DNA from 3 places in the Arthrobacter sp. 05N425 genome. Region 2 is predicted to be linked to each of the others. Evidence: riboswitches for the same ligand, from Rfam matches in the RefSeq annotation. Region 2 holds a riboswitch; each other region holds the start of a gene.

Region 1 (7,739 bases), on a different contig from region 2:
CTTCGTTGATGTCGATCTCGACATCTTCGAGCTCAAGGGCCTGGAGCAGCGCACGGCACCAGTCTTCAAGCGTTTCATCCTGGCTCTTCACCGTTTGCCTCCAAAGTTGAGTTGGGCCCCAGCGCCCCGGACTGGCCCGGACCGGGCGTGGACACCCCCATGGCGGAGGCGTCGTCCCAAGTGTCCACATCATCGGTGGAACCCGACGGAACCGGAACCTGCCGCAGCTCAAGACTAGCAAGGAGGGAGAACACTGAGCCCCCCTCGAGGGCGTTCCGCCGCGCCGCGTCGGCGACGGCGCGTTCTAGCGCGGCCGTGCCATAAAGTCCCACGAGGGGTTGCAGGCGGCCGTCCGCCGAAACGGCCACGAACCCGTCGACGGGGCCGGCCGCGGCGTCACCCGGGGCATTGGCGAGGACATCAGCCAGTGCGTCGAGCAAGGCGCGGACGGCGTCGGCCACGCGGGGCATGTCGCAGGCCAGCACGAGGGTCAGCGAGGCCGCGCCGGCTGCGGCGGGCTCGCCGCGCCCAACGGCGGCCAGGGCGGAAAGGCCGGCGGCAATCGCGGCGGCGGGTCCGCCAAACGGCGGGTCCTCGCGACAGCCGAGCACATCTGGTGGGAGGTCGCCGGGGTCGGGGCCGACGACGACGGTCCGGCGGGCGCCCCGGGCAGCCTGCAGTGACCGACTTAGCAGGGTGCCGCCGTCGACCGTCAGCCGGGCCTTGGGTACGCCGCCAAGCCTGGCGGACCGGCCCCCGGCGAGTACAACAGCGTCAAATTCCACCAGCCCAGCCTAGCCGCATCGGCCTCACCGCGGCCGGGTCAGCCCGCGACGCCGGTGCGCCTGCTCAGTGCGCCTTTTCGGGGAGCAGGAACGGATCCCAGGCGGGCGTCGGCTTCTCCAGTTCCTTGATCTGCCAGATCGTGCCCTTCGGCGGCCCGGGAACGAAGCCCAGTTTCCAGCCCATTTCGGCGGGCGTGTGGTCTCCCTTGGCGTTGTTGCAGCGCAGGCAGGCCGCCACCAGGTTCTCCCAGGAATCCGCCCCGCCCCGCGACTTGGGGTGGACATGGTCGATGGTGTGGGCAGCCTTGCCGCAGTAGGCGCAACGGTGGTTGTCCCTGCGGAGCACTCCCCTGCGGCTCACGGCCGTCAGGGTGTTGTAGCGCGGCCTGATGTACCGGTTAAGCAGGATCACCGTCGGTCGGCCGAGGATATCCTGCGGGCCCACCACGGGGTCATCCCCCTCGGCCACCACGCTGGCCTTCCCGGTCAGTACAAGCACCAGCGCCCGGCGGAAGGTGACTACCGCCAGCGGTTCATATCCAGCATTCAGAACGAGAGTGCGCATCCGCATACCTCTTCACGGCCGCACCCGCCAGGGGCACGAGGGCCGGCTGCCCTGTGCATGGTCGGGCTATGGATCGACACCACAAGAGTAAACACCGAACGCCCGGATTGCCGAATTTTTCTTTCCCCGGGCTTCCTGGCCGCGCCTCGGCGGTCGGGCGCGAACGAGCCGCAAACTGCAAAGGACCCCTGCCGCGAGGGCAGGGGTCCTTCACAAAGCTTCAGGCGTTAGACGCGCCTAAGTCCTAGCCGCCGACGCGGATGAAGACCGGGCCGGAGCCCACGTTGACGCTGTACAGCGCGGTGGTGCCGCCGTTCCAACCGCCATGGACGGCCATGCCGTTGCCGACGTAAACGGCGATGTGGGCCATGCCCATGCCGCCGTTCTGGTAGTAGGCGAGGTCGCCCGGCTGGGCCTCGGCGGCGCTCACGGTGCGGCCCAGGGACAGGTAACCCGCCGGCCAGCCGTGGTAGTGGACGCCGACTGCGGCCAGCGCGTTGGTGGCCAGCATGGTGCAGTCCTGGGAGACACCGATCTGTGCGTAGGCAGCAGCGGCGATCGAAGCGCCCATGCCGCTGACGGCGGCCGGAGCCTTGGTGGCCAGCGATGCGGTAACCGCGGTGCCGGTACCAGTTCCGGTACCGGTGACGGCGGTGTCCGCTTCCTGGACGTTGACGACGGGCTTGACCGCCTCGACAACCGGAGCCGGCGCGGTGGTGACAGCAGGCTTCTCGTAGGAGATCGCGATGCTGGAGGCCGCGGAGATCGTGGCCGGTGCGTTGGACTGTACTTCCATGGCCGAAGCGGAAGTCGATTCACGCTGAACGTTGGTCTCGGCAGCGTTGGCTGCGATACCACTGGTCAGGACCAGGCCGGAGGCTGCGGCGATAACCGCGGCCTGGCGACCCATACCACCGGCGTTGTCGCCGACGGCCTTAGCAATGACAGCCAGCGAGTTGGTCTTGGTGACCTCCGCGCGGTGGCGTGCAATGGTTGCACGAGTAGTCATTCAGTTCTCTCTTTCGTGATCCTTGGGTCCGCGCTGCTTGCAGGCGGGACTGAGGACGCTCCGGCATCTTGGGGGTACGCCGGATCGCCCCGAAACGGGTTTCTTAGCGAAGGGTGTACTGCGAAGACGCGCCAAAAGCGGGAACTGCGTTGTGTGATCCAGTCCGGGCGCCGGCAAGGGCGGCACGGAGCATGGAATTCAGCGGGCTCAACTGAGCCTCGCCAGCGCGAGAACGCGCAGCATTGTGGCGTGAAGACACGAAAGTAGCCTCTCCCAATGCCTACGAGGTGAGCTGTCGGATTCGGATGGGAGTCACCCGGCCGCGCTGCTTCCTGGGAAGCTTTGCGACTTAACCCCAAGGTCTTCTTGCGAAGACCAAAATTGGTTCCCCCGCCCCTGCCAGACGATGTCATGCGAACGGACCTTGAGCGGTGGCAGAGTTAGGCAATCCACTCAAGAGCGCCAACTTCGGAGAAGTTGGCGTGCTTCATACGGTACAGCAGTTGGGACTCAATGTCACATTCAGATCACGGCGTGTCACAGAAATGCGAGTGGTCCCTCGGCTTGGCTAAAGCCAGCCGAGCGGGTCAACAACTTCCCCGTTGACCATCACCTCGAAGTGGAGGTGGCAGCCGGTGGAGGCGCCGGTGGTCCCGCTCATCGCCACCACATCGCCACGTGAGACCTGCTGGCCCACGTGGACGTCGGACGACGACAAGTGGTTGTACGTGGTCTCCAGGCCGTTGCCATGGTCGATCACGACCCGGTTGCCGCCCCCGTAGGGGTGCCAGCCGGAAAAGGTTACGGTGCCGCTCGCGGCGGCATGTACAGGAGTGCCGCACTGGGCCGCGTAGTCCTGGCCCCGGTGGAATTCCCCGACGGCTCCCGTGATGGGACTGACCCGGTAGCCGAACGGCGAGGCCGTGACCATGGAATCCAGCGGCGCCCCGAGGCTGCCCGCGGAGGCTGCCCGGGTGATGCTGCCGACGGACTGCGCGCTCAGCAACTGCTTGAGCTTGCTGTCCGGGTCACCCTTGGTGGTGACGGCCGTGCGGTTGAAGTTGATTTCGGCGGCCGGGGCCTTGACCTCGGGCTGGGCCGCCGCGGAAACCGAACCGGACCTGGCCGCATCGGTGGCCATCACGGGGCCGGTGGCCGGAACTGTAACGGTGAGGACCAAACCCGTGGCGGCCAGGGCAATGCCTGCCTTCTGCCCCACGCCGCTGACAGCGGCGAAGTCTGTTACCTGACGGAACGCGCTGCGCCGGCCGCGGCGCGCTTCGCGGTGCGCGTCACGCGGGCGCTCGTCGAGGACGACGGCGGCCGGGCGTGGCTCCGGAGCGGGACCGGTCGCACGACGGCGGCCCCTGACGGTCTGGGTGGTCAAGAACGGTTCCTCTCTGGATAGCCTGCGAAGTTAGCTGTCGGATTCGGGTCAGAGAGATCAAAGACCCGGTCCGCCGGTGCAAGCATCCAGACGCAGGGGCATCCACGGAGGTCCCAGTTTGAATTGCTTGCCGCTAGCGGACTTCACCCCAAGGCTGTTGAATCAACAGCCGGTTGTGGTTCCCCCGCCTCTGCCAGAAGGTGAATCGCCGGCTGATCCGCTGGCAGAGCTCGGCTCCGGATCAGATAACGCTTTAGTATCAGTGCTAGTCATCAACTATAGGGGATTAAGGCAGGCGGTAATAATTCCGTTATCTCGCCTGTGCACAACTTACCGGCTGTCCGGCGGAAGGATTTTGACGCCAGGTTACCCGAGCGTGACGAACACATGGGCGGCGACCTCGGGAGGCAGCTCGAGGGCGCCTTCAATGTCGGGGACCCGGACCGAGATGTACTCCCCCACCCGCTCCAGCGACACCCTGGCGCCCGGACGGATTCCGCCCTCGTCCAGCTGGACCAGCAGCTCCGGCTCGACCTGGATCGGCTCGGCCAGCCGGCTCACGGTGATCCGCGAGTCGGCGCCGTAGCCGGCCATGGCGTCAAGCAGGTTGACCACGGCGCCGCGGTCCGGCGTCGGAAGCCCGCCCAGTTCGGCGAGTCCGGGAATCGGGTTCCCGTAGGGGGACACGGTCGGGTGGTCCAGCATTTCGAAAATGCGGCGCTCGACCCGTTCGCTCATCACGTGCTCCCAGCGGCACGCTTCCTCATGGACGTAGGCCCAGTCGAGCCCGATCACGTCGGCAAGTAGCCGTTCGGCCAGGCGGTGCTTGCGCATGACCTCGATGGCGCGCTTCCGGCCCGTTTCGGTCAGTTCAAGGTGCCGGTCGCCGGAGACAACCACGAGGCCGTCGCGCTCCATGCGGCCGACGGTCTGGGAAACGGTGGGGCCGGAGTGACGAAGCCGCTCGGCGATGCGGGCGCGGAGGGCGATGATGTTCTCTTCTTCAAGTTCCAGGATGGTCCGGAGATACATCTCGGTGGTATCGATCAGATCCGTCATTCAGCTCAGCTCCTCGAGCGCCGTCCTTGCGTCATTCCCACCGTACAGCGTGCGGGTTGCGCCCTGGCGAGATCCGCCGTACGTCACCGCACAGCCTAGCCTATTTTGAATTAGTCCGGATAATCTGTGGGCTGCCGCGCGGACCTGTGGACTACGCCCCGCCCGGCGCCGGGTCGCCGTCTCAATGACCGGACTATGACGGGCTTTATTCCCACCCGCGTGGGGCCGTCGGGCAGAATAAATAGCGGGTCCCGGTCACGCCCGGCAGAGCCCGTCCAAGCCACGCCACACACCCAGCCGAAAATTGGAGCCCCTGTGAGCGACACCAGCATCACCATCCCCGCGAACCTCCTGCCCAAGGACGGCCGGTTTGGCGCCGGCCCGTCGAAGGTCCGGCCGGAGCAGATGGAGGCCCTGTCTGCGGCGGCGGCGACGCTGCTGGGGACCTCGCACCGCCAGGCCCCGGTCAAGAACCTCGTGGGATCGGTCCGGAGCGGACTGAGCGACTTCTTCCGCGCCCCGGAGGGCTACGAGGTCATCCTCGGCGTCGGCGGGTCCACGGCGTTCTGGGACATTGCCAGCTTCGGCCTCGTGGAAAACAAGGCGCAGCACCTATCTTTCGGCGAATTCGGCTCGAAGTTTGCCGCGGCCACCAACAAGGCACCGTTCCTGGCCGAGTCCTCGATCATCAAATCCGAGCCCGGCACCCGACCCGAGGCGCGGGCCGAGGCCGGCGTCGATGCCTACGCGTGGCCGCAGAATGAGACCTCCACCGGTGTCGCCGCGCCGGTCAAGCGCGTGGCCGGCGCCGATGCAGGCTCCCTCGTGCTGGTGGATGCCACCTCCGCGGCCGGCGGCCTGGACGTGGACGTCGCCGAGGCCGACGTCTACTACTTTGCCCCGCAGAAGAACTTCGCCTCCGACGGCGGCCTCTGGCTTGGACTGTTCTCCCCGGCGGCTTTGGAGCGCGCGGCCCGGATCAAGGCCGGCGGCCGCTGGATCCCGGACTTCCTGGACCTCCAGACCGCGATCGACAACTCGCGGCTGAACCAGACCTACAACACTCCGGCGCTGGCCACCCTCGTGACCCTGGACGCGCAGGTGCAGTGGCTCAACGCCAACGGCGGCCTCGACTTCGCCGCCGCCCGCACCGCCGACTCGGCCGGACGCATCTACCGCTGGGCCGAGGCCTCCGCCTACGCCACGCCGTTCGTAGCCAGGGCCGAGGACCGGTCCAACGTGATTGCCACCATCGACTTCGACGACTCGATCGACGCCTCCGCCATCGCCAAGGTCCTGCGCGCCAACGGGATCGTGGATACCGAGCCGTACCGCAAGCTGGGACGGAACCAGCTGCGCATCGCCACCTTCGTGGCGATCGAACCCGACGACGTCTCCGCACTGCTCGAGTGCATCGACTTCGTCGTCGGCGAGCTCAAGAAGTAGCCACCGCGGCGTCCCTTCCGGGACGCGTCAGCGGTCGACGGCGTCGTCCGGGTCTTCCTCCCGGGCGGCGCCGCCGGTCGCCGAGCCGCCGGTCGCCGAGCCGCCGGTCACAGAGCTGCCGGGGACGACCCGGAAATACCGCAGGCCCCGCGCACGCCGGTTGAAGGCGATCCGCAGCTGCTTGGCCCGGACAATCCAGAGTATGCCGATCAGTGCCGCGATCAGCCCGGAGGCCGCCGCCACCCCCATGGACCAGCGCGCGCCGGCGACGTTCGCCACCCAGCCGACCAGCGGTGCGCCGATCGGGGTGCCGCCCATGAAGATCGCCATATACAAGGCCATCACGCGGCCGCGCATCACCGGGTCCGTGGTGGTCTGGACGTAACCGTTGGCGCTGGTCATCATGGTGATCGCGAAGAGGCCGACCGGCACCAGCGCGACGCCGAACCAGAAGTAGTCCGGCGCCAGCGCGGCGAGGCCGGAGGTCAGGCCGAAGGCGCCGGCCGCGCCGAAGATCACGCGCATGCGCGGCCGGCCCCGCCCGGCCGAGAGCAGCGCTCCGGCGACTGAACCGATCGCCATGATCGAGTTCATCAGGCCGAAGGCGCCGGCATCGAGGCCGAATTCGGTGCCGACCATGGCAGCGATAAAGAGGACGAAGTTCAGCCCCAGGGTTCCCACGATGAACACCGCCACCAGCACCACCACAATGTCCGGCCGGAAACGCACGTAGCGCAGGCCCTCGCGGATCCGGCCCTTCCCGGCCGGCGCCCGGGGCAGCTGGCGCAGCGAGGCGGCGGGGATTTTGGCCAGGCTCAGGAGCAGCGCCAGGAACGTGACGGTGTTGACCAGGAAGACCCAGCCGGGCCCGATGGCCACGGTGAGCAGGCCGGCGACGGCCGGGCCGATCATCCGGGCCACGTTGAACGAGGCGCTGTTGAGGGCAACGGCGTTGGGCAGGTAGTCGTCGCGCACCAGTTCGGAGACAAAGGTCTGGCGCACCGGGGCGTCCAGGGCGGAGACCACGCCCAGCAGCAGGGCGAATATGTAGACGTGCCAGAGCTGCGCGGCCCCGGACAGCACCAGGGCACCGAGCGCTGCGCTCAACACGGCCATGGAGGACTGTGTCAGGACCAGCAGCTGCTTGCGGTTGAAGCGGTCGGCGACCAGCCCGGCGACGGGGGCGAGGAAGAGCTGTGGTCCCAGCTGCAGGGCCATCGTGATGCCCATGGCGCCGGCGTCCTGGGCACTCAGATGGTCAAAGACCAGCCAGTCCTGCGCGGTGCGCTGCATCCAGGTCCCGATATTGGAGATCAGGGCGCCGATGAACCAGATCCGGTAGTTCAGGATGTGCAGCGATTTGAAGGTGGACCTCATGTCCCGACCTTCCGCTGCACGCTCCCGAACGGCCCCAAACCGTTAGTCGACCTCGACGGCGGACTCGTCCTGGACCGCTCCAGCGTCGGTTCCTGCTTCGGCAGGCTCTGC
Region 2 (7,739 bases):
GCTGGACGTGATGCTCCCCGGGTTCGACGGCGTCGAACTGCTCAGCCGGATCCGCGCGTTCGCGCCGGAAGTTCCCGCGCTGTTCCTCACGGCCAAAGACGCCGTCCAGGACCGCATTACCGGGCTGGCGGCCGGCGGCGATGACTACGTCACGAAGCCCTTCAGTATGGAAGAGGTGCTGCTCCGGCTCCACCGGCTGGTCCAGCGCTCCGGGGTGGCCGCCATGGACACCGCCGAACTCGTGGTGGGTGACCTGGTGCTCAACGTCGACACCCGGGACGTTACCCGGGCCGGTGAGGATATCCATCTGACCGCCACCCAGTTCGAGCTGCTGCGCTACCTCATGGAAAACCCCAAACGGGTCATCAGCAAGGCCCAGATCCTGGACCGGGTCTGGGACTACGATTTCGGCGGCCAGGCGAACATCGTGGAACTCTACATTTCCTACCTCCGCAAGAAGATCGACGCCAACCGCGCACCGATGATCCACACGGTGCGCGGCGCCGGCTACGTGCTGAAACCGGCGGACTGATCCGTGCCCGCTCTTTCCGGCGTGACACCCGTACCCGGGCGCGACTGGCGCAACCCGGCCACGTGGCATTTGCGTACCCGGCTGGTCCTCGTCGCCATGGCGCTGCTCGTGGCCATCTGCGGCGCCGTGGGAGTCTTCAGCTACGCCTCCATGGACGCTTTCCTCACCCGGCAGCTCGACACCCAGCTGGAGCAGGCATCCCACCGGTCGAGCGAGTTCGGCAGGCCCTCCCCGGACGATGCGGGAAGGCGCCCTGACCCGCTCGAAGCCCGGGGTCAGGGCATCGGGACGCTCAACGCCCGGCTGCTGGCCGGCACGGTGGCCAGCGCAGGCTTCCTGGCCGGGGACGCCACCAGAAAGAGCCTGTCCTCCGATGACAACGCCGTCCTCCTGGCCCTGACCCCGAACGGCGTGCCCGTGGACCGGACGCTCTCGGCCGGCGACTACCGACTGACGGCTGTGCGCGCACCCTATGGCGACGTGATCGTCACCGGCCTCCCACTGGACGAAAAGCAGAACACGCTGGCCTCGCTCGTCTGGACCCTGGGGGTGGTATCGGCGGGCGGCCTCGTGCTGATCGGCCTCGCCGGCACCGCTCTCATCCGGCGGACCATGAAGCCGCTGGAACAGCTCTCCGAGGTGGCCACCAAGGTCTCGCGTTTGCCGCTGGACGCCGGCGAGGTGGCGCTGGGCGTGCGGGTCCCGGCGTCGGCTGCCCATCCGGGCACCGAGGTGGGCAGCGTGGGCTACGCGCTGAACCAGATGCTGGACAACGTCTCCAACGCCCTCGAGGCGCGGCAGGAGAGCGAGATGAAGGTGCGGCAGTTTGTCGCCGATGCCTCGCACGAGCTCCGCACCCCGCTCACCGCGATCCGCGGCTACACGGAGCTGATGCGGATGACCGAGCATTTCACGCCCGACGGCGAGAAGTCACTAGCCCGCGTCCAAAGCCAGTCCGAGCGGATGACCACCCTGGTGGAGGACCTGCTGCTGCTGGCACGGCTGGACGAGGGGCAGCCGCTCAAGGTCACCGACGTCGACCTCACCCAGCTGGCCGTCGAAACGGTGAGCGACGAGAAAGTCATGGCACCCGACCGCCTCTGGCAGCTGGAGCTCCCGGACGAACCCGTGGTGGTGCGCGGGGACGCGACCCAGCTTCACCAGGTCCTCGCCAACCTCCTGTCCAATGCCCGCAAACACACGGCCCCCGGGACGAAGGTGGTCACGGGCGTCACGCGTTCGGCTGACGGCAGCGCCGTGGTCACCGTGACGGACAACGGCAGCGGCATCGCTCCCGAATTCCTCGGCCGGGTCTTCGCCCGGTTCGCCCGGGCCGACGCCGCGCGCACCAACCCGGCCGCCGGTCCCGCGGCCCGTCCGGTGCGAAGCCGTGAGGGCACGTCGGCGGTCGCGACAGCGGCCGCGGCTTCCGAGGGCACCAGCGGCCTGGGCTTGTCGATTGTGCAGTCAATTGTGGAGGCGCACGGCGGGACCGTCGAGGTCACGTCCCGGCCGGGCCGGACAGAGTTCGCCGTCCGGCTGCCCGCGGCGCCTCCGCTGGCGTAGCGGGCCGCCGCTCTGGTCCGGACGCCGGCACGGCGGCGCCGGTCCTCACTTCCACAGCCCCCGCACAGCTTGACCCTAAAGCCCTCATATGGGGCGCCGGGAAAGTTGAGCCATGACGTTCACAGACCAGGCCCCAGGACCACAGCCCCACTCCACGGCGACGCCGCCCGGCCCGGCCGCGCCGCCCGGGCCGGGCCCGTTGACCCCGGCGTTCACCGGCCCCGGGAGGCTGCGTTCAGCCATCGACACCCGCACCACCACACCGGTCCTGGATATCACCATTCCGGTGTTCAACGAGGAACGTGACCTCGAAGCGTGCCTACGCCGGCTGCACGCCTACCTTGTCGGCTGCTTCCCGCATTCCTTTCGGATCACGGTGGCGGACAACGCCAGCACCGACGGAACACTCCAGACGGCGGAACGCGTCGCCCGTGAGCTCCGGGAGATCAACGTCGTCCACATGGCCGAAAAAGGCCGCGGGAATGCGCTGCGCAAGGTGTGGCTTGCCTCGCCGTCGCCGCTCCTGGCGTACATGGACGTGGACCTGTCCACCGACCTGGCGGCGCTCGGCCCCCTGCTGGCCCCGCTCATTTCGGGGCACTCGGACCTCGCGATCGGGACCCGGCTGACCCACAACTCGCATGTGGTCCGCGGACCCAAACGGGAATTCATCTCGCGCAGCTACAACCTGCTGCTGCAGTCGTGCCTGGGCGCCCACTTCAGCGACGCCCAGTGCGGCTTCAAGGCCATCCGGGCGGACGTGGCCCGGCAGCTTCTCCCGCACACGCTGGACAACGCCTGGTTCTTCGACACCGAGCTGCTGGTACTCGCCGAGAGGTGCGGCCTGCGCGTCCACGAAGTCCCGGTCGATTGGACCGACGACCCGGACTCCAGCGTGGACATCGTCCAGACGGCCATCGCGGACCTGCGCGGCATGGCCCGGCTGAGCCGGGACCTGCTCTCGGGCCGGATCCCGGTTCCCGAACTCCGGTCCGCCCTGGCCCGCGGACCGCTGCCGGCTTCGTCCCGGGCCCAGGAACAAAGCCCCGGCGGAAGCCTCTTCGGCCAGCTCGTGCGCTTCGGCAGCATCGGGGTGGCTTCGACCCTCGCGTACTTGCTGATCTTCGTGCTCTGCCGGGGAATCATTGACCCGCAGCTGGCCAACTTCCTTGCCTTGCTCACTACCGCGGTGGCCAACACCGCGGCGAACCGGCGCTTCACCTTCGGCATCCAAGGCAGCAGCCAGGCGGCCCGCCACCATTTCGAGGGGCTGCTGGTCTTCGGGATCGGGCTGGCCCTGACCTCCGGTGCGCTCGCCTTCGTCCACGGCACGTCCGGCGGAACCCCTGACCGCTGGCTGGAACTGGTCACAGTGACCGCCGCCAACCTGGCCGCCACCGCCATCAAATTCCTGCTGTTCCGGCACGTGGTCTTCCGCCGTCGGGGCGCCCCCATTCCTCCGGCCCCCGGCGCCGTTCCCTATGCTCCGGCGTCCGACGCCAACGCCAACGCCTCAGCCCTCCCCCACACAGAAACGGCCAAGTAAATGACCGCAACCCTCGACCCCGCCACCGGCGGCCCGGCCGGCAGCACGCCCGCATCGGCGCCCGCACACCCGACGACGGCGACCCGCCCGGCAGCTCCTCGAGCGCCCGCCGCGCAGGACCGCCGGGCACGCCTGCTGTTCGGACCACAGCGGTGGTGGGTGCGGCCCTCGGCGGCCCTGCTGCTGGTCTTCACCGCAGTGATGTACCTGTGGAACCTGGAAGCCACCGGCTACGCCAACTCCTTCTACGCCGCAGCGATCCAGGCCGGCACCAAGGACTGGACCGCGCTGCTGTTCGGTTCCCTCGACGCGGGCAACGCCATCACGGTGGACAAGCCACCGGCCGCGCTCTGGATCCCGGCCCTCGCCGGGCGGATCTTCGGTTTCTCGGCACTGAGCATGCTCATTCCCCAGGCGCTGATGGGGGTGGCCGCCGTTGGACTTCTGTACCTGACCGTCAAGCGCGTGTCCGGTCCCGCGGCGGGCCTACTGGCCGGCGGCGCCCTGGCGCTGACCCCAGTGGCAGCCCTGATGTTCCGCTTCAACAACCCCGACGCCATGCTCACCCTGTGCCTGGTGCTGGCCGCCTACCTCACCACCCGCGCCATCGAAAAGGCCGGCTGGAAATGGCTCGCCGCAGCCGGCGCGGTAATCGGCCTGGCGTTCCTGATCAAGATGCTGCAGGGCTTCCTGATAGTGCCCGGACTGGCCCTAGCCTACCTGTGGGCGGCACCCACCACCCTCGGCCGCCGGCTCCTGCACCTCCTCGCCGCCGCGGCGGGGATCGCCGTCGTGGCCGGCAGCTACCTGGCGCTGTTCCAGCTCACTCCCGCCTCGGCCCGGCCGTACATGGCGGGGTCGGAGACCAACAGCTTCCTGGAACTCACCTTCGGCTACAACGGCCTGGGCCGGATCACCGGGTCCGGCGGCGGGATGCCCGGTGGAAATGCTTTCGGAAATGCCGGCGGCCCGGGCGGAAACGGCAACGTGGGCTTCGGCGGCGCGGCCGGGATCACCCGGATGTTCGGGACCAGTTTCGGCGGCGAAGTGTCCTGGCTATTGCCGGCGGCCCTGGTTCTGCTGGTGGCAGGTTTGTGGTTCACCCGGCGCGAGGCCCGGAGCTCCGCCACCCGTGCCGCGCTCCTGCTCTGGGGCGGCTGGCTGCTGATCACGGCAGGCATCTTCAGCTTCATGAGCGGCACCGTGCATCCGTACTATGCCGTGGCACTGGCCCCCGCCGTCGCGGCCCTGGTGGGCATCGGCTCGGCGGAACTGTGGCGCGGCCGGACCCACTGGCCCGCTCGGATGGTCCTGGCCGTGACGGTGTTGGCTGCCTCGGTCTGGTCCGCCGTGCTCCTGGGCCGCGACCCGGCATGGCTGCCCGGGCTCCGGGTGATCGCCGTCGTCCTGGGCGTGCTGGCCGCCGCGGCGCTGCTGCTCCGGGTGGACAGCCTGGCGGCGCTCCCGGCCCGGCTCCGCAAAGCCGCTGCGGCCGGCGTCGTGGTCCTTTCACTGCTGGCCGGCGGGCTCGGGACCACCGCCTGGACGCTGGCGACGGCGGCCCAGGCGCATTCGGGGTCAATCCCCACCTCCGGGCCCACCGCGTCCGCGATGGGCGGCGGCTTCGGGGCGGCGGGCAGGCCGGACGGCGGGATCCTCGGTTCCAGCGGGGCGGCCGCCGGCGGGCCCGGCGGACCCGGCGCGGATACGGCGTCGGCCGAGCTGACAGCGTTGCTGAAGTCCTCCGGCGCCAAATGGTCCGGGATTGTCTCCGGCGCCACCCAGGCCGCCAGCCTGGAACTCGCCACCGGCACCAATGTGATCGCGCTGGGCGGCTGGAACGGCGGCGACCCGTACCCCACGCTCGAGCAGTTCCAAGCGATGGTGGACCGCGGCGAGATCGGCTACTTCATCTCCGGCGGCATGGGCGGCCTGGGCGGGGGCCGCGGCGGCAACTCCGAGGTCGCCAGCTGGGTCGCGGCCAACTACCAGGCCCAGACCGTGGGGAACGCCACCGTGTACAAGCTGGCGAAGTAGGCTCCTCTCCCCCGCTTGCCTCCGTCTCCGCCGCGCTCGATGCTTACCGGCGTCGAGCGGGCACGGAACCGTCGAAACGGGCACCCACGCGGCGGTCGTGAAGGCAAGACGCCGCTCCGCAGCAGGGGGCCGCCGTTACCTAAATGTGACATCTGATTGAAAGTCCGGTACCGTTTTAGGGTGCGGCCATCGATCTGGCCGCGTGTCCGGGCTGACGCCAAACTCTGCCGCTACCCGGATTCCCATGGACCAGGCAGAGACGGGGAACCCAGAGTTCCCGGGCATTCTGCATCCATGCACCCTTGGGGTTAAGCCGCCACGTCGATATTCCGTGCGGCCGGATTTCGCATCCGAACCCGACAGCTAACTCCGTAGGCGTTGAGAGGCGAACATGACTGAAATCAAGGCACCCACGCGCCCAGAAGGCGCTAAACGCACGTCCGACGCCGAGCGCGCGCGCCACCGCGCCGAGCCGGCGAAGCACACTTCGAGCCCGTCCAGGCCCCGTGCCCGGACCAACGGCAAGCGCGCCGCCGTCGTAGCCACCGCTTTCGCCGTCCTGCTGGGGGCAGGGGCCGCGGGCCAGGCCTCCGGCACTGCAGCGCATACGGCCGAAGCGTCGAAAGACACGGCCGCGTCCCTGCAGACCCTGGACTTCGAACGCGTCGGCAGCAACACGCCCACCTCGCCCGCCCCGATGAGCGTGGAGGCCCAGGCCTCCAAAATCAAGCCCGCTAAGGCCCCGGCGGCCAAGGCGCCGGCTCCGGCTGCCAAGGCGCCTGCTCCCGCGAAGCCGGTCGCCATTGACGACCCCGCCGGTGCGCAGGCCTACGCCGCCTCTCAGCTGCCCGCCCACGGCTGGGCCCCGAGCGAGATGCAATGCCTGATGAAGTTGTGGACCAGGGAGTCCGACTGGAAGACCACGGCTACCAACGCCAGCAGCGGCGCTTACGGCGTGGTCCAATCGTTGCCCGCCGAAAAGATGGCCAGCGCCGGCGCCGATTACCGGACCAACTACCGGACCCAGATCAACTGGGGACTGCAGTACGTGCAGGACCGCTACGGTTCACCGTGCGGCGCCCTGAACTTCCACTACGCGAACAACTGGTACTAAGCGCGGCCGAGGCTGCATGCCATGAGTGAGGCCCCGGATCCTTGGATCCGGGGCCTCACGTGCGCCTGCCGCCGCGCCGCCTGCGGAATACGGGCCGCGCTACGGAACCGCGCCGCCGCGCTAGCCGTTCGGACGGTTGGGAATGTACTGCACCCCCCATTTGTTGCCGTCGGGATCGGCGAAGTAGACGAAATGCCCCCAGTCCTGGACATCGATGTCGCTGACGTCCACACCGTTGGCCTTGAGTTGCTGGTGCGCCGCCTGGATGTCGCTGACGACCAGCTGCAGGCCGGGGGCGGTGCCGGGCGGGGCGTCGTTGAGGCCTTCGCCAATCGCGATCGAGCACCCGGAACCCGGCGGGGTCAGCTGGACGAAACGGATGCCTGGCGTGGGCCGTTCGTCGTAGTCGGCGTTGAAGCCGACCTTGTTCACATAGAAGTCCTTGGCCCGGTCCACATCCGACACGGGGACAAACACGAGTTCAAGTTTCCAGTCCATGGGCACAGGCTAGTCCCGGACGCCTTACGCCGGAACCCTTGACCGCGGGGACGTTTCAACCGCCCTACCCGCGAGGGCAGCAGTGCATGCCGGCGGCTAGACCGCGATGCCGTACAGGCGGTCTCCGGCGTCGCCCAGCCCGGGCACAATGTACGACTTTTCGTTGAGCTTCTCGTCGATGGAGGCCAGCACGATGGTCACGTTGGCGTCCGAGAGCTCTTCTTCCAGCTTGGCCAGGCCCTCCGGGGCGGCCAGCAGGCAGATGCAGGTGACGTCCGACGCGCCGCGCTTGAAGAGGAACTTGATCGCCTCGCGCAGGGTGCCGCCGGTGGCGAGCATCGGGTCCAGGACGAAGATCTGCCGGTCTGTCAGGTTCTCCGGGAGGCGCTCGGCGTAGGTGATGATGTCCAGGGTCTCTTCGTCCCGGGCCATGCCCAGGAAGCCGA
Region 3 (7,739 bases), on a different contig from region 2:
GCAGCAGCCTGGCCAGTTGCTGCGGCGTCCGTTGTTCGGGGGGCTGTGGGGTAGCGGGCGGACCAGACGGCGGTGCGGCTGACGGTGCCGTGCCGGAGTCGGTCTGCCCGACCAGTTTTTGGGCCAGCCGGACCAGCGGCTCGAGGGCGGTCCTGAGTTCCGCGTCGGACCTGGCGGTGGGTGCCTGCCGGCTCAGCCCGATCGTCAGGGTTCCCTTGAGTACCTGCAGTGCAACGGTGGCGCCGCCCGGGGGAGTGCCGGCGGTTGCCGGTGTCCTCAAAACCGTGGCGTAGGCCTTCTCGCCCACGGCCGGCGTCCTAAGCAGCCTGACCGTGGACGTTGGATCATTCCCCACCGTCTGCCGGAACGTTGAACACCTTTGGGCCAGGTCGTCGGTGTAGGCGAAATCCGCAGCGAGCACGTCGCTGCGCGGTGCGCTTCGGGCAAAGACAAACGCCAGGGCCTCGCGTGACCACACGCCGGTCAGCGTCAGGACGCCCGCGGCGAAGTGCATTGCCAGGTCCGCTCCGCTGGTCGGCGAACTGTGCGGCCGGAACACGCTGCACTCGCCGGGCTCGACGGACGGCTTATCGGCGGGCTCCGGTCGTCCCTGCAGGCGGGTGCGCAGGTCCGAGCTTCTGGAGACCCGCCCGGTGCCTTCCTGGCCGCTGTTGATCGCCCTGTCCACGAGGACCATCAGTTCCTCATCGGAAAGCACCTTCTCCGCCGTCGCCGACGGGAGAGTCCCGGTTGCGGGAGACGATCCGCTGCCCGCGGGCGGTGAGGGTGAGCCCGGCGTGCAGCCGGTCACCGCCAGAACAGCGGCAGCGCAGGCCAGGAGCCAGCGCTGGGTCCGCGAGCGGGGACCGCTGGTGTTCCGTGTTGTTGCAGCACCTGGACACACGACTGGACTCCCTGCCGTCGAAAGATGTGCTGAGCCCATGATCCGGCGCAGGGGCCGGGGGCACCAGAGGATTTATGCCCCCGGGCCGCGCCGGAGGTTACTCAATGCCGGGGACCAAGTCCGGCGGATGACCGGAAGCAAGTAGGCGACCAAGTGTCCCTAACAACCAACCAAGTAGGACCGGCCGGAAAGCAAGAAGCCCCTTCCAGAAGACGGGTAGGCGCCACTCGCGCGCTGCTCTTTCGGCGCTTCTAGGCTCCGGAGTACTGGGTGGAGTTAGTCAATTGAATGTTCAGAAACGGGTCTCAGCCATGCGTGAACAAGCGGCACTTCGTGCTTTGTCCGGACATTTTCCTGGTCGCTGTGGGGGCGCGGCCGGGGCATCCCATTTCAAGCGGAAGCGGGCTGCCGGATGGTCCCAGGCTCCCTCCCGGCGACGGTCGCGGACCCGACGCGCGTGGGCGCTCATCGTGGCATCATCGCTCGCCCTGGCCGGGCTATCCGTCAGCGGTCCGGCCTCTGCCGACGTCGGCACGATCGCGCACGATTTGTTACGGACAGGGTGGGACAGCAACGAGACTGCGCTTTCGCCGACGTCGGTCGCGTCATCAAATTTCGGCAAGCTTTTTTCCACCGCCGTGGACGGCCAGGTGTACGCCCAGCCGCTCGTGGTGGGCGGCACCGTCATAGCCGCGACGGAGAACAACAACGTCTACGGCCTGGACGGCGGCACCGGAGCGGTGAAGTGGCAGCGCAACCTCGGTCCGGCCTGGCCGGCAGCGACCGTAAGCTGCGGTGACCTCACCCCCAACATCGGAGTCACGTCCACTCCGGTCTTCGACGCCGCGACCAACAGCGTCTTCCTGATGGCGAAGACGAACGACGGAGCGACGCCGCAGCTCCCGCACTGGTACATGCATTCGCTGGACAGGGTCACGGGGGCCGAGAGGCCAGGGTTCCCGGTGCTCATCAACGGCGCGCCCACTAACGACCCGACACGGCCGTTCAACGCGATGACTGCGATGCAGCGGCCCGGGCTTCTCCTGCTGGATGGCGTGGTCTACGCCGGTTTCGCCAGCCACTGCGACTGGGCACCGTTTGTCGGCTACGTCGTCGGGGTGTCGACCGCAGGCCGGCAGACCACGATGTGGGCCACCGAGTCCGGCAACAGCAGTGCGGAGGGCGGAATCTGGCAATCCGGCGGCGGCCTGGTCTCCGACGGCACCGGCCAGATCCTGTTTTCCACCGGGAACGGGATTTCCCCTAAGCCGGGACCGGGCAAGACCCCTCCGGCGACCCTCGCAGAGTCAGTCGTTCGGGTCAGCGTCGGAGCCGACGGAAACCTCAAGGCCACGGACTTCTTCAGCCCGGCCAACAACGCCAAGTTGGATCAGAACGATGCCGACCTGGGTTCCGGTGCCCCGATCGCCATCCCCACCGGCTACGGCACCACGGCCCACCCTCGCCTGATGGTCCAGGTCGGCAAGGACGGCCGGGTCTACCTGCTGGACCGGGACAACCTGGGCGGTATGGGGCAGGGGAGCGGCGGAACGGACGCCGTCCTCGACGGCGCCGGGCCGTACAGTGGCGTCTGGGGCAGGCCCGCGTTCCTCGGGACCACAAACGGCGGGTACATCTACACCGTGGAGAACAAGGGCTACCTGCGTGCGCACAAGCTGTTGGCCAGCAGCACCGGCGGCATCCAGCTGGCCTCCGTCGGTACGTCCATTGGTACCTTCGGGTACACCTCCGGGGCGCCCACGGTGACCTCCAACGGTACAAACGCCTCCACCGCCCTGGTCTGGGCCGTGTACGTAACGGGACCCACCGGTACCGGCGCGGAACTCCGTGCCTACCGCGCAATGCCGGACAGCACCGGTAAGCTTCAGCAGGTTTTCGCGGCCCCGCTGGGCACCGCCGCCAAGTTTTCCACGGTTGCCACTGACAACGGGCGCGTCTACGTGGGAACCCGGGACGGGCACGTGATCGGCTTCGGTGCCCCGACGACCTCAGCGGTTGGGGCGACAAACACGGACCTGGGAACCGCCGCGGTAGGCACCACCGTGAAAGGGAACCTGATCATCACCGCCAGCAGGGCTGTTACGGTCAGTTCCGTCGCAGCACCTGCGCCGTTCGGGATCGAGGCCCTCACACTGCCCCGGACGCTTGCCAAAGGCGGAACCATGACGGTCCCGGCCACCTTCTCGCCGACCGTAGCCGGACAGGTCGACGGGACGTTGACCGTCAAAACCTCCGACGGCGAGACGGACCTTCTGGGGGTTCACGGCGTCGGCACCAAGGACGGCCTGGGGGCAACGCCGCCCACCCTGGTATTCACCGACGTGCCGACCCAGACCAGCAGTCGCCAGACCGTAAACGTGGTCAACACCGGCACGAGCGTCGCCACGATCACCGGCGTCACCTTGCCGGGCAACGCCCAGCTTGCGGTCGACCCGGCCACGCTGCCGGCCGTGGGACAGAAGATTCAACCCCTTACTTCCGTTCCGGTGTCCGTCACCTTCAGTCCGACGACGGCAACCCCGGTGGCTGATCAGCTCCTCATCACGAGCGACCGAGGATCACTCACGGTACCGGTGACGGCGACCGCCGTGTCGGGCGTAGCGCATCTGCAGCTGCCGGCATCCCTGGACTTTGGTGATGTGCCTGCCGGCGCTGCGGCCACCCGGGATTTCACCATTACTAACACTGGCAACATCCCCCTGACGATCACCAAGGCCAAGGCGCCGGAGGGTGTATTCTCCACCACCGTTCCAATCTCGGAAGGCCTGGTGATCCCGCCTGGAGAGTCCGCACATCAGAGCGTGACGTTCAAGCCGACGGTGGTCGGTCAGGCCGGAACCGCCGACACCTACTATCTGCTGACCGCGGACGACGGCCAAGGAGCACAGAAAGTAATGCTCACCGGAATGGGCGTCGACGATCCCATCGGCCTGAAGGCGTACCAGACCAATGCCGGTGACCCGCGGTCTGTCCTCGGCAGGTCGCTGACCTTGGAGTACCCGGTGGGGGCAGGGAAATGCCAGGACTACACCAAGGGCGTGATCTGCTGGTCCCCGTCCACCGGGGCCCATTGGGTCGCAGGCGCGATCTATGCCCGCTACAAGGCCGCGGGCGGCGCTGCCGGCGTCCTGGGGTTCCCCACCACCGACCAGCTGACAACCCCGGACACGATCGGGCGGTATGAACACTTCGCCGGCTCCGGCGGGGCATCCATTTACTGGACGCCAAGCACCGGGGCGCACCTCATCACGGGCGCGGTCCGTGCCAAGTGGTCGGCCCTGGGCAGGGAACGGGGGCTGCTGGGCTATCCGACGTCGGACGAGGCGCGCACCCCTGATGGCGTGGGACGTTACAGCCACTTCACAGGTTCGGGCGGTTCATCGATCTACTGGACGCCAAGCACCGGGGCGCACTTCATCACGGGCGCGGTCCGTGCCAAGTGGTCGGCCCTGGGCAGGGAACGGGGGCTGCTGGGCTATCCGACGTCAGACGAGACGCGCACCCCTGATGGCGTGGGACGTTACAGCCACTTCACAGGCTCGGGCGGTGCATCGATCTACTGGTCGGCGAAGACCGGGTCGCACTATGTCCTCGGTGCGATCCGTGCCAAGTGGACGGCCCTCGGCAGGGAAAGGGGACGTCTGGGATATCCGACCCGGGACGAGTACGCAGTGTCCGTGGGCCGGGCGTCGGACTTCCAGCACGGGCGGTTGACCTGGAATAGCTCAACCAGACTGGTGACCGGCTAGCGCGTGCGGGCCCCCCGGGCCCCAGCGGTCCGCGTAGGACACTGCGCTCGCCGACGGTTTCCCGCGGGAGGACGCAGCTGCTTAGGCCTAGCCGGCCCCCGCACGACAGAATGGATCCATGAGCGAGGCCGGTGACTTCATTGACGCGGCGCTGCTGCGTGAGAGCTCGTGGCAGCGGGCCGAGGAAGCGCAGGCGCGATACGGCCCGGGCCTGGGGAGCTATGGCTCCTCGGTTGGCGCCGTCCGCGGCACTGTCCGCGACGCGCTGCGCCGGTACCGGTCACTCGGCCGCGACGATGTCACCGCCCTCAGCTCGGAGTTGTGGGAGGTGCCCGTCTTCGAACGCCGCCTTGCCGCCGTCGTCCTGCTGCAGTCCAGCCTGGCCCTGCTGGACAATTCGGACCTGACCCGGATCGAGGGTTTCCTGCGGACTGCGCGCCTGCGCGAGCTGGCCGATCCGCTGGCGACCGATGTCGTCGGGCCGCTGATTGCGGGACTGGACGGCCAAAACCGTTCCCGCGCGGAAACCGTGCTGGGCCGCTGGCTGCAGGACCCGGACGATTGGCTGCGGCGGGCGGCCCTGATGGCGCCGCTCCGCGAGCTACGGGCCGGTGGAGGGGATTGGGACCGTTACCGGCGCCAGGCCGCACTGGCGGAGTCGGGCACCCCGGACGACGCCGGTCTGGTGAGGGAGGCGATCGCTGCCGTCACCTCCGGGACGGCGAAGTAGCGCTACGTGCCGGGCCGGCGCTCCACGACGGCATACGCCTTTCCGTCGAGGAACTGCCAGTCGGTCACCACCATAAAACCGAGCGCGTCCACACGGTCATTCAGGACGTGGATATCGAAGCCGCCGTCGCGCGGTTCCGCGTCCCACGTGGCTACGTGGATTTCCTTTCCCTCGAGAACCAGCAGCTCTGTGTTGACGTCGAAATCCTCCTGCGGCTGATCGCTGAGCTGGCAAATTGCGACACAGTGGCTGTTCATAACGGGGCCTCCACTCGGGGAATGCTGGGTGCCCTCATCCTATGGCTGGCAGCTAGCAGCGTCCTAGGCTTTCTTCCGCGCCAGGACACGGCTCCGTTATCTGAATGTGACATTCCCGCCCGGGCCCGTTACCGTAGATGGGTGCCTGTTTGTTTCCGATACGGGCGCTCCCGAGCCGATTGCCTAACTCTGCCGCGGCCTGGGATCCGAATGCAACCTTTCTGGCAGAGACGGGGAAACCACTTTTGACCTGCAGTTTTAGCAGGTCTTGGGGTGAAGCCGCACAGCGCCCGCATTGACGGGCCCGCGGCCGGGTGCCTCCCATCCGAATCCGACAGCTCACCTCGCAGGCATTGGGAGAGGCTACAAACATGACTTCAAGCATTACTTCTGCGCGCCATCGTTCCGACGCATCCGCCGGACGGGCCTCAGCATTCTCGGGCAAATCAGGCACCATCGGTCGTCAGGCCGCAGTAATCTTCGCAGCCTCCGGCCTCGTCCTCACGAGCGGAATGGCAGCCAATGCAGCCGTTGCCCCGGCCGAAAACAAGACCGCCCCCGCTTCGTCGGTTGACGTCGGCAGCAAGGTCTCCGCGCCGGTTACCGCTGATTCCGCAGTTCAGATCAGCTTCGCCCGCCCGGCAGTCGCTACCACGCCGGCGCCCGTGATCGAGCAGCCTAAGCCCGTCACCGCCCCTGCGGTTGCCGCCGCTCCGGCTGTCGCGCCTGCCCCTGCTCCGGTGCTCGCGCCGGCAGCGCCGCAGGTCAGCGTTCAGGCGAAGGCGGCCGTGGCACCTGCCTCGGCAGCCGGCGGAGCCAACGCCGCGATGCTTTCGGCCGCCTACAGCCAGATCGGCATCACCCAGGACTGCACCGCCATGGTGGAGAAGGCCCTCGGTGCGGCCGGTATCCACGTGGGCGACCTCGGTCCCCAGCAGTTCATGGGCTACGGCAAGGTTGTGGGTGCCCCGCAGCCCGGCGACATGATCGTCCAGTCCGGCCACGTCGCCATCTACGCCGGTGACGGCATGGCCATCAGCGGTGGCATGAACGGCAGCAACCAGACGATCAAGCACCCGCTGTCCTGGCTGACCGCCACGGGTGGCGTGACCTTCGTCCGCGCCAGCGCATAGCAAAAAGCTTAAGAACCTCTTTCCAGGGCCGGTGGTCGGCTGCTAAACGGCAGCTGGCCACCGGCTTTTGCGCACGTTTACGCCGGCCGGTGAGCTCAGCCGGCGTACCGCAGCAGGACGACGCCGTTGCCAAACGCGCGGGTGCCGGCGAGCGTGAGCGCGGTCCTGTCGTCTGCTGACTTGAACAAGGGATTCCCCCGCCCGATCAGCACCGGGTGGACATAAATCCAGTACTCGTCAATGAGCCCGAGCCGGCGGAAGGTATCGGCGAGGTCAGCCCCGCCCAGTGCCAAGTCGCCGCCGGGCTGCGCCTTCAGTGCCAGCACGTCATCGGCGACGACGTCGCGCACCACCGTGGTGTTCCAGTCGGCCCGTTCCAGCGTCCTGGAGTAGACAATCTTCGGCATGTCCCGCCAAATTTTGGCGAACTCGACCATAGCCGGTGTACTGGACGGATCCTGGTCCGCCGTCGGCCAGAAGTCGGCCATCAGTTCGTAGGTCACGCGGCCGTCCAGGAAGGCGCCCATAGAGGCCAGTTGCTCGTTGAAGTGGCTGTGGAGCTCCTCGTCCACCATGTGCCAGTCAATCTCTCCGTTCGGCCCCTCGAAAAAACCGTCGAGGGAGACCTGGAGGGCCAGAATGATCTTTCGCATGGGCCAGAGCCTACGCCCGGACGAAGCGATGCGGGAAGGCGGCGCTCGTCCCCGGTGGACGGCAACATCCTGCCGTTTTGGGCTCCAAGCTCGTGCCGTAGGCTCGCGACAAACCAATTTCGGCAGTATGTTGCCGAATGGGCAATATTCGGGCACTATTAGGAGAGCCCTGCTGAGGGATCGGCAAAATGATGCCGATATGGCGAAGCCGGGACATCAGACCGCGGCATGGTGTGCGCGCAGCGAAGGGGAGTGCCAGTGAGCGACGTGGCGGCGATTGCCGAGGGGATCC

What was found. A riboswitch is a leader RNA that binds a small molecule or an ion and turns the genes downstream of it on or off. The one in region 2 is predicted to bind cyclic di-AMP.
Region 1: it holds a riboswitch for cyclic di-AMP, as region 2 does, so the genes downstream of both, AC1DGE_RS12720 (M23 family metallopeptidase) here and AC1DGE_RS14795 (aggregation-promoting factor C-terminal-like domain-containing protein) in region 2, are expected to answer to the same signal.
Region 3: it holds a riboswitch for cyclic di-AMP, as region 2 does, so the genes downstream of both, AC1DGE_RS02160 (hypothetical protein) here and AC1DGE_RS14795 (aggregation-promoting factor C-terminal-like domain-containing protein) in region 2, are expected to answer to the same signal.

What each region holds. Positions count from the first base shown of each region.
Region 1 is NZ_JBFTMU010000009.1:46,748-54,486, reverse strand. It holds gene AC1DGE_RS12740 (DUF6457 domain-containing protein) at 1-91, opposite strand, end outside; gene mobA (molybdenum cofactor guanylyltransferase) at 75-785, opposite strand; gene AC1DGE_RS12730 (HNH endonuclease) at 850-1,350, opposite strand; gene AC1DGE_RS12725 (NlpC/P60 family protein) at 1,595-2,359, opposite strand; cyclic di-AMP (ydaO/yuaA leader) riboswitch at 2,623-2,781, opposite strand; gene AC1DGE_RS12720 (M23 family metallopeptidase) at 2,928-3,746, opposite strand; cyclic di-AMP (ydaO/yuaA leader) riboswitch at 3,751-3,970, opposite strand; gene AC1DGE_RS12715 (iron-dependent transcriptional repressor DtxR) at 4,113-4,805, opposite strand; gene serC (phosphoserine transaminase) at 5,121-6,251, shown strand; gene AC1DGE_RS12705 (MFS transporter) at 6,279-7,628, opposite strand; gene AC1DGE_RS12700 (DUF3027 domain-containing protein) at 7,671-7,739, opposite strand, start outside.
Region 2 is NZ_JBFTMU010000014.1:111,356-119,094, reverse strand. It holds gene AC1DGE_RS14815 (response regulator transcription factor) at 1-532, shown strand, start outside; gene AC1DGE_RS14810 (HAMP domain-containing sensor histidine kinase) at 554-2,098, shown strand; gene AC1DGE_RS14805 (bifunctional glycosyltransferase family 2/GtrA family protein) at 2,211-3,644, shown strand; gene AC1DGE_RS14800 (glycosyltransferase family 39 protein) at 3,645-5,681, shown strand; cyclic di-AMP (ydaO/yuaA leader) riboswitch at 5,894-6,074, shown strand; gene AC1DGE_RS14795 (aggregation-promoting factor C-terminal-like domain-containing protein) at 6,073-6,795, shown strand; gene AC1DGE_RS14790 (VOC family protein) at 6,916-7,293, opposite strand; gene upp (uracil phosphoribosyltransferase) at 7,390-7,739, opposite strand, start outside.
Region 3 is NZ_JBFTMU010000001.1:469,102-476,840, reverse strand. It holds gene AC1DGE_RS02180 (hypothetical protein) at 1-718, opposite strand, end outside; gene AC1DGE_RS02175 (Ig-like domain-containing protein) at 1,375-4,674, shown strand; gene AC1DGE_RS02170 (DNA alkylation repair protein) at 4,793-5,404, shown strand; gene AC1DGE_RS02165 (hypothetical protein) at 5,407-5,661, opposite strand; cyclic di-AMP (ydaO/yuaA leader) riboswitch at 5,863-6,028, shown strand; gene AC1DGE_RS02160 (hypothetical protein) at 6,033-6,794, shown strand; gene AC1DGE_RS02155 (dihydrofolate reductase family protein) at 6,890-7,447, opposite strand; gene AC1DGE_RS02150 (helix-turn-helix transcriptional regulator) at 7,706-7,739, shown strand, end outside.